2 regions of the Kitasatospora sp. NPDC059146 genome follow, and region 2 is predicted to be linked to the other one. Evidence: riboswitches for the same ligand, from Rfam matches in the RefSeq annotation. Region 2 holds a riboswitch; the other holds the start of a gene.
What was found. Region 2 has a riboswitch for magnesium ahead of ACFXPX_RS21230 (NRAMP family divalent metal transporter). Riboswitches for the same ligand answer to the same signal wherever they lie in the genome.
Positions count from the first base shown of each region.

Region 1: linked by a shared signal. The riboswitch ahead of ACFXPX_RS02025 (NRAMP family divalent metal transporter) and the one ahead of ACFXPX_RS21230 (NRAMP family divalent metal transporter) in region 2 are both predicted to bind magnesium.

Region 1 is NZ_JBHZCY010000003.1:77,611-82,020, forward strand. It holds gene ACFXPX_RS02015 (FtsX-like permease family protein) at 1-416, opposite strand, end outside; gene ACFXPX_RS02020 (ABC transporter ATP-binding protein) at 413-1,207, opposite strand; M-box (ykoK) riboswitch at 1,376-1,552, shown strand; gene ACFXPX_RS02025 (NRAMP family divalent metal transporter) at 1,918-3,603, shown strand; gene ACFXPX_RS02030 (MgtC/SapB family protein) at 3,775-4,410, shown strand, end outside.
Region 2 is NZ_JBHZCY010000048.1:10,020-14,429, forward strand. It holds gene ACFXPX_RS21220 (hypothetical protein) at 1-87, opposite strand, end outside; gene ACFXPX_RS21225 (hypothetical protein) at 158-499, opposite strand; gene ACFXPX_RS21230 (NRAMP family divalent metal transporter) at 603-2,252, opposite strand; M-box (ykoK) riboswitch at 2,614-2,791, opposite strand; gene ACFXPX_RS21235 (YhgE/Pip domain-containing protein) at 2,970-4,295, shown strand; gene ACFXPX_RS21240 (FdhF/YdeP family oxidoreductase) at 4,302-4,410, opposite strand, start outside.

The DNA.
Region 1 (4,410 bases), on a different contig from region 2:
CCCTCGGGCGAGCTCGCACCGGTCTCCGGTCCGGTCCGGACGGGGGTGAGCGCGCTGCCGGGCGGCAGCAGCGAGCCGACCAGGGCGGTCGGGTCGGTGCTCGCGCCCTTGAGCTGCTCGGGTGTGGGCTGTTGGCCGGGCCGCGGCTGGACGGCGAACGCGCCGTCCTCGGCGACCGGGGCCTGTTCGACGGCCTGGCCCGGGCTGAGCGCGGTGACCAGCGCGTCCGCGCCGCCCACCACCCGCTCGACCCGTTCGGCGGGGGACAGCTGGCCGCTGCGGTGGACCACGTCGGCGCCGGTGACGCCGAGCACGGGCAGGGCGATCATGGCCACGATCAGGGCGCTGCGCCCCTTGGCCCGCAGGGCGTCGCGCCGGGCCATCCGCAGCGCGACCTTCCACGCTCCGAACCTCATCGGGCCACCTCGCCGAAGGAGTTGGCGGTGGAGTCGTCGAGGGGCTGGGAGCGGTGGACGGCGGCCCGGCCGCTGCCGGAGCGGCGTCCGACGCTCTCGGAGGCGACCGAGCCGTCCCGCAGGTGGACCACCCGGTCGGCCCAACTGGCGTGTGAGGCCTCGTGGGTGACCATCATGGCGGCCGCCCCGGCGTCGCAGCGGGCGCGCAGTACGGCGAGCACGGCGTCGCCGGTGGCGGAGTCGAGCGCCCCGGTGGGTTCGTCGGCGAGGACGAGCCGGCGCTCGCCGATCAGGGCGCGGGCGATGGCGACGCGCTGCTGCTGTCCGCCGGACATGTCGTCGGGGAAGCGGTCGGCGAGCTCGCCGATGCCCATTTCCTCCAGGGCGGCGAGGGCCTCCCGGCGGGCGGTGCGTCCGGAGACGCCGTCGAGCTCGCGCGGCAGGGCGATGTTCTCGGCGGCGGTGAGGGCCGGGATCAGGTTGTAGTCCTGGAAGACGTAGCCGACGGAGCGCCGCCGCAGGTCGGCGAGCTTGCCCCGGCCGAGGCCGCCGAGGGTGACGCCCTCGACCAGCACCTCGCCGCCGCTGGGCAGGTCCAGCCCGCCGGCCAGGGTGAGCAGGGTCGACTTGCCCGAGCCGGAGGGCCCCATCACGGCGACGAACTCGCCGGCGTGGACGGTCAGGTCGACCTCGCGCAGGGCGTGCACCTCGGCGGCGCCGCGGCCGTGCACCCGGGAGACCCCGGCCAGCTGCAGGACGGGCGCGGGTCGGCTCGGATCGATGTGGGACATGGTTCCCCCTCGTGAGCTGTTCAGCTGCATATGTCGGTGAACTATATATGCCGGTGGAGGATGAGCAAGTCGCGGCGGATTTGGTCAAGGTTCTACAAAGCTGTCGAAGATCGGCCGAAAAGGTGACTCGGGGTCGCCGCGCCGGGTCTATGCTTTGGGAGGTTTGAAAAGGCACCTCGTTCGGTGAGGCGTCTTCACGGACACAGGCCACTGACCCGACGACGTCGAGAGACGCCCAGGTTCAGGACAGGTCTTCCCGAGTTAAGGGTTGACCCCAAGTGGCTTCCGGCCGATCCGGCTGGACACGCCGTGGAGTGCCAAAGCTCTGACGAGTTGGGGTGTACCGGTCCTCGAAGACCGGTGTGCTCCTTGCCGTGTCGTGATGCGGCGCACAGACGGTGCGCCCCCGACCGGGAGGAGGCGAGAGACATGGACTGCGATAGTCCGGGCCACAGTAGCCCCTGCCCCCGCATGCTCTCGAACACCTCCGGCACGCGGTAACAACCTTCCCTGCGCGTTCACCCGAAGCTTCGTCCTGCGCTCAACCATGCCCGGACGCAAGCCGCTTGACGCGTCGTCAGCATCATCGTGCCCGCACGGCCGCCGCCGCTCAGCGTCGCCGTACGGCGTGGATGCCGTGCGCCCGCAGGGAGGTCCGCCGCTGCGTGCCCCCTGACGCCCCCTCAAGGTAGGGGGAGGGAGGCCCCGCCATGACCAACGTGATGCTGGACCCGAAGATCCCCACGGTCCCCACCGCTCCCGCCGCCACCGCTGCGACCGCCGCCGCCAGGTCCGCCGTCCTGGACGACGCCCATGTCGGCGACATCAAGGGTGCGCTCGGCACCATCCGGCTCGACGACACCACCCCCCGCCACGGACTCTCCGCCCGGCTCAAGACCCTGCTGGCGATCGTCGGCCCCGGCCTGATCGTGATGGTCGGCGACAACGACGCGGGCGCCTTCTCCACCTACGGCCAGGCCGGCCAGAACTACGGCACCCAGCTGCTGTGGACGCTGCTCCTGCTCGTCCCGGTGCTGTACGTCAACCAGGAGATGGTGCTGCGCCTGGGCGCGGTCACCGGTGTCGGCCACGCCCGACTGATCCTGGAGCGCTTCGGCAAGTTCTGGGGCGCGTTCAGCGTCATTGACCTCTTCCTGCTCAACGCCCTCACCCTGGTCACCGAGTTCATCGGCGTCACCATGGCGGCCGGGTACCTGGGCCTGCCCAAGGTCCTCTCCGTGGTGCTGGCGGCGGCGATCATCATCGCCTCGGCCTTCACCGGCTCCTTCCAGCGCTTCGAGCGGGTCGCCATCACGCTCTGCGTCGGCTCGCTGCTGCTGGTGCCGATCTACTTCATGGTCCACCCGAAGACCTCGCAGATGGCCCACGACTTCGTGGTGCCGCAGATGCCCGGCGGCGCCGGCCAGCTCGCGGCCGTCATGATGGTCATCATCTCGATCGTCGGCACCACCGTCGCCCCCTGGCAGCTGTTCTTCCAGCAGTCGTACGTCATCGACAAGCGGATCACCCCGCGTTTCATGAAGTACGAGAAGGTCGACCTGTGGATCGGCATCGCGATCGTGATCATCGGCGCGGCCGCGCTGATCGGCCTCACGGCGGCGGCGTTCGCGGGCACCGACGGCTTCGGCCAGTTCTCCGACACGGCCGCCGTCGCCAAGGGCATCGAGGACAAGGCCGGCCACCTCGCGGGCGTGCTGTTCGCCATCGCCCTGCTGGACGCCTCGATCATCGGCGCCTTCGCCGTCTCGCTCTCCACCGCCTACGCCATCGGCGACGTCTTCGGCATCAAGCACTCGCTGCACCGCGGGGTCAAGGGCGCCAAGGGCTTCTACGCCGTGTACGCCGGACTGGTGGCCGTCGCCGCGACGATCACCCTGCTGTCCAACGGCTACACCCAGGGCCTGATCACCCAGTTCGTCCAGGTGCTGGCCGGGGTGCTGCTGCCCTCCGCCACCGTCTTCCTGCTGCTGCTCTGCAACGACAGGGCCGTGCTCGGCCCCTGGGCCAACGGGCCCCGGACCAACGCCTTCACCTCCACGGTGGTCGGCGTGCTGGTGATGCTCTCGCTGATCCTGACCGCCTCGGTGGTCTGGCCGGACATCAGCTCGGACGCGATCCTGTGGATCATGGGCGGCTGCGGCGTGATCGGGGTCCTGGTCGCGGGCTACTTCTTCACGGCCGGCCGCACCGGCACCAAGGAGGACCCGATCGACCGCACCGGCCGGGAGGACTGGCGGATGCCCCCGCTGGAGACCCTGGGCCGGCCGGTGATGTCCACCGCCCGCAAGGTCGGCATGGGCGCCCTGCGCGCCTACCTGCTGATCGCGATGGTCATGGTCATCATCAAGGTCGTCCAGACCGCGCTCAACCACTGAGCCGCCGAGCGGAGCCCGTACGGACGGGTGGCGGGCAGCGGCTCGCCACCCGTCCGTTCCTTTGCCCGCGATCCCCCGGCCCGCGTTGCCCGTGTTCCCCGTGTGCTCCGTACGGCCCGTACTACCCGTGTTGCCCCGTTTCCCCGTGAATCCTCTGGAGGAGGTGCCGTCGTGCACACCCTGACCACCGTCGAGTTCCTGGTCCGGCTCGCCACCGGCGTCGCCTGCGGCGCGCTGATCGGCATCGAGCGCCAGTGGCGGGCCCGGATGGCCGGCCTGCGGACCAACGCCCTGGTCGCCGCCGGTGCCACCCTGTTCGTCCTGTACAGCGAGGCGGTCGGCGACACCGGCAGCCCCACCCGGGTCGCCTCCTACGTGGTCTCCGGTATCGGCTTCCTCGGCGGTGGCGTGATCCTGCGCGACGGGGCCGGCGTCCGCGGCCTCAACACCGCCGCCACGCTGTGGTGTTCGGCCGCGGTCGGGGTGCTGGCGGCCTCCGGCAAGCTGGAGCTGGCCGCGCTCGGCACCTTCGCGGTGCTCGCCGTCCACCTGGTGCTGCGCCCGGCCGGCCGACTGCTCGACCGGTCCCCGCAGTCCGGCAGCGACCCGGACTCCACCACCCGGGCCACCGTCCACGTGGAGTGCGACCGCAAGTCCGAGACCCACATCCGGGCCCTGCTGCTCCAGGCCCTGACCGCCTCCGGCCTGGCCCCGACCGGCCTGCGCGCCCGCCGCACCGAGCAGGGCGACGCCACCAGCCTGCGGGCCACCGTGGCGATCACGGGCCAGGTGGCCCCGGCGCTGGAG
Region 2 (4,410 bases):
CCGTCGGCCCACCGCGGCGAGGGCGGCGCGCAGTCGGCCGCGATCGGTGGACGGGAGGGCGGGCTGGAAAGCGGCAACGATGGACATGGCTGGTCACCTCCGTGACAGGACAGGCAAGATCTGAACAAGTGCGCCGGTGCGCAGGGGAGTTGATGATTCAGGCGGCGGCGGGCGCGGGCGTGGTCGCGGCGGCGGCCCGGTGGCGGGCGGCGGCGAGGGCGATCCGGTGCGCGGCGGCCGGCGGAAGGTCCGCGGTGGGGGTCCCCCCGGCCGGAGGCTGGGGGAGGGCGAGCCAGTCCGGGCGGTGGCCCTGGCGGGCCAGCAGGTAGGCCAGGTGGACACGGGGCTCGTACGCGGAGGCCGGGGTGTTGCGGGTGCCCGAGCGGGGGCAGCTGCCGGGGTCGTCGAGGCGGTAGGCGCGCTCGACGCCGTCGTGCAGGGCGAGTCGGACGCTGGGGCAGTGGTGGAAGAGGTGGTGGAAGGGGGTGGTGGTGCGCATGGCCGTACTGCCTTCCTTACCCCGGGTGCGGGGTGGTCGAGGGTTCCGGGGCGGGGCCGGGGGCGGCGGGCCGTGGTGTGCGGCGCCGCCCCCGGCGTCCGGGTCAGTGGTTCAGTGCGGTCTGCACGATCTTGACGATCACCATCACCATCGCGACCAGCAGGTAGACGCGCAGGGCGCCCATGCCGAGCTTGCGGGTGGTGGACATCACCGGCTTCTCCAGGGTCTCCAGCGGGGGCATCCGCCAGTTCTCCCGGCCGGTGCGGTCGATCGGGTCCTCCTTGGTGCCGCGGCGGCCGGAGAGGAAGGAGTACCCGGCGACCAGGACGCCCGCCACCCCGCAGCCGGCCATGATCCGCAGGATCGCGTCCGAGCTGATGTCCGGCCAGACGACGGCCGCGGTGAGGATCAGCGACAGCGTGACCAGCACGCCGACCACGGCGGCGGTGAAGGCGTTGGTCTTGGGACCGTTCACCCAGGGGCCGAGCACCGCCTTGTCGTTGCAGAGCAGCAGCAGGAAGACGGTGGCGGAGGGCAGCAGCACCCCGGCCAGCACCTGGACGAACTGGGTCATCAGGCCCTGCATGTAGCCGGTGGACAGCAGGGTGATGGCGGCCGCGGCGATCACCAGGCCCGCGTAGATGCCGTAGAAGCCCTTGGCGCCCTTGACCCCGCGGTGCAGCGAGTGCTTGATGCCGAAGACGTCGCCGATGGCGTAGGCGGTGGAGAGCGAGACGGCGAAGGCGCCGATGATCGAGGCGTCCAGCAGGGCGATGGCGAACAGCACGCCCGCCAGGTGGCCGGCCTTGTCCTCGATGCCCTTGGCGACGGCCCCGGCGTCGGAGAACTGGCCGAAGCCGTCGGTGCCCGCGAAGGCGGCGGCGGTGAAGCCCATCATGGCGGCGGCGCCGATGATCACGATCGCGATGCCGATCCAGAGGTCGGCCTTCTCGTACTTCATGAAGCGCGGGGTGATCCGCTTGTCGATGACGTACGACTGCTGGAAGAACAGCTGCCAGGGGGCGACGGTGGTGCCGACGATCGAGATGATCACCAGCATGACCGCGGCCAACTCGCCCGCGCCGCCCGGCATCTGCGGCACCACGAAGTCGTGGGCCATCTGCGAGGTCTTCGGGTGGACCATGAAGTAGATCGGCACCAGCAGCAGCGAGCCTATGCACAGGGTCACCGCGACCCGCTCGAAGCGCTGGAAGGAGCCGGTGAAGGCCGAGGCGATGATGATCGCCGCCGCCAGCACCACCGAGGCGACCTTGGGCAGGCCCAGGTAGCCGGCCGCGAGCGTCACGCCGATGAACTCGGTGACCAGGGTGAGGGCGTTGAGCAGGAAGAGGTCGATGACGCTGAACGCGCCCCAGAACTTGCCGAAGCGCTCCAGGATCAGCCGGGCGTGGCCGACACCGGTGACCGCGCCCAGGCGCAGCACCATCTCCTGGTTGACGTACAGCACGGGCACCAGCATCAGCAGCGTCCACAGCAGCTGGGTGCCGTAGTTCTGGCCGGCCTGGCCGTAGGTGGAGAAGGCGCCGGCGTCGTTGTCGCCGACCATCACGATCAGGCCGGGGCCGACGATCGCCAGCAGGGTCTTGAGTCTTGCCGACAGGCCTTGGCGCGGTGCGTCGTCATCGAGCTTGATGGTGCCGAGCGCACCCTTGATGTCGCCGACGTGGGCGTCGTCCAGTACGGCCGAACGCTGCTTCTGCGGCTTGGAGTTGAGTGTGGCGTTGGTGGTCATGACGTTCCTCCCGTGGACCCCGGGACAGGCGGGGTGATGGGGGCGCGCAGCAGTAATTCCCCCTGCGTGCGGGCACGGCGCACCGGCCCGCGGCGGGGCGGTGCCCGGGCGGGCACGGCGGAGCCGCGTGCGTGCTGGCGAACGGTGCGACGACGTCGCCGCCATGACGTGACGGTGCGTCAGTTGTACGCGCAGGGAAGGTTGTTACCGCGTGCCGGAGGTGTACGAGGGCAGGCGGGGGCAGGGGCTACTGTGGCCCGGACTACTGCAATCCATGTCTCTCGCCTCCTCCCGGTCGACGCACCCCGTGGTGCGTGTCATCGACACGGCAAGGAGTTCACCGGCGCGCGCGACTGCCACCGGTTCACCCCAACTCGTCAGAGCTTTGGCACTCCACGGCGTGTCCAACCCGTTCGGGCCGGAAGCCACTTCGGATCAACCCTTAGGTCGGGAAGATCTGTCCTAACCCTGGGCGTCTCTCGACGTCGTCGGATCAGTGGCCTGTGTCCGTGAAGAAGCCTCACCGAACGAGGTGCCTTCTTCAAACCTCCAGAAGCATAGACCGACGGAAGCGCGATACTTGCGCACTTGGTAGAACCTTTACCTTTCGCGAGGCGTGACGTCCGTCCGGGTGACGCGGGTTTGAGCGCCACGTGACGACGGAACGACTTCCCGCCGGATCCGTACCCGCACACGCACACGCAGCTGAGGGGTGGCATGGCGACCGCAGGCTCCCAGACCGCAGGACCTCCGGGGGCTCCCCGGCGGGCGAGGGCGCTGGCACTCGCCCGGCGCCCGAAGCTCTGGCTCTTCCCCGGCGTCCTGTGCGCCCTGGTGGCCGCGCTGCTCTCGCTGCTCTACCTGGGCGGCATCGTCAACCCGACCGGGCACCTGCACCGGCTGCCGATCGCCCTGGTGAACGCCGACCAGGCCCCGCCCCCGCCCGGCCAGCCGGTCAACCTCGGCACCCAGCTGACCCGCGCCGTGGTGGCCGGGATCCCGGGCGACACCGTCCGCTGGCGCCAGACCGACGACGCGGGCGCCCGCGACCTGCTCGCCGCCGGCAAGGTCTACGGCGTGCTGCTCGTCCCCGCCGACTTCACCGCCACCGTCACCGCGCTCGCCGCCGGCGGGGCCACCCATCGGCCCACCCTCACCGTCCTCACCAACCCCGGCCTGGGCAGCCTCGGCTCCTCGATCGCCGCCCAGATCGCCCAGAACGCCGCCCACCAGGCCTCGGTCGCGGCCGGACAGCGGCTGCTGGCCGCCGTACCGGCCCAGGGCGGCCCGGGCGCCCAGGGGCCGGACACCGGCGCCACCGCCCGGCTGCTGCTCGCCGACCCGTTCGCCGTCGCCACCCAGGTCGGCCACCCGATCGGCAGCCACAGCGGCCTCGGCCTGAGCGCCTTCTACTTCACCCTGCTCGCCGTGCTGACCGGCTTCATCGGCGGCAACATCATCCACAACGGCGTCGACACCGCGCTCGGCTACAGCGACAGCGAGATCGGCCCCTGGCACACCCGCCGCCCGACCGTCCCGATCAGCCGCACCCAGACCCTGCTGCTCAAGATGCTGATGACCGCCGGGATCATGCTGGTCACCACCTCCCTGGTGCTGCTCTGCACGGCCGGGATCCTCGGCATGGACGCCCCGCACCAGGCCCTGCTGTGGGTGTTCGCCTACTGCGCCAGCCTCGCCGTCGGCCTCGGCGTGCAGGCGATCAACGCCGCGTTCGGCGGGATCGGGCAGCTGGTGTCCATGTTCGTGTTCATCGCGCTCGCCCTGCCGTCCTCCGGGGCGACCGTCCCGCTCCAGGCGGTGCCCGGCTTCTACCGCTTCCTGGCGGTCTTCGAGCCGATGCGGCAGCTGAGCGACGGCATCCGGGCGATCCTCTTCTTCGACGCCCGCTCGGACGCCGGGCTGGCCCGCGGCTGGGTCATGATCGCCATCGGGGTGGCGCTGGCCCTGGCCTTCGGCTTCGGGATGACCCGCTACTACGACCGCAAGGGCCTGCACCGCTGGACGCCCCAGCCCTCGGAGTAGGCCGGTCTAGCTCTTCGTCACGGTCACCTTGAGGTGCTTCATGATCGGCTGGTCGCTCTGGGTGCTGTGGTCGCCGATCGCGCACAGCACGTTCAGCTCCGGCATGTACCCGGCC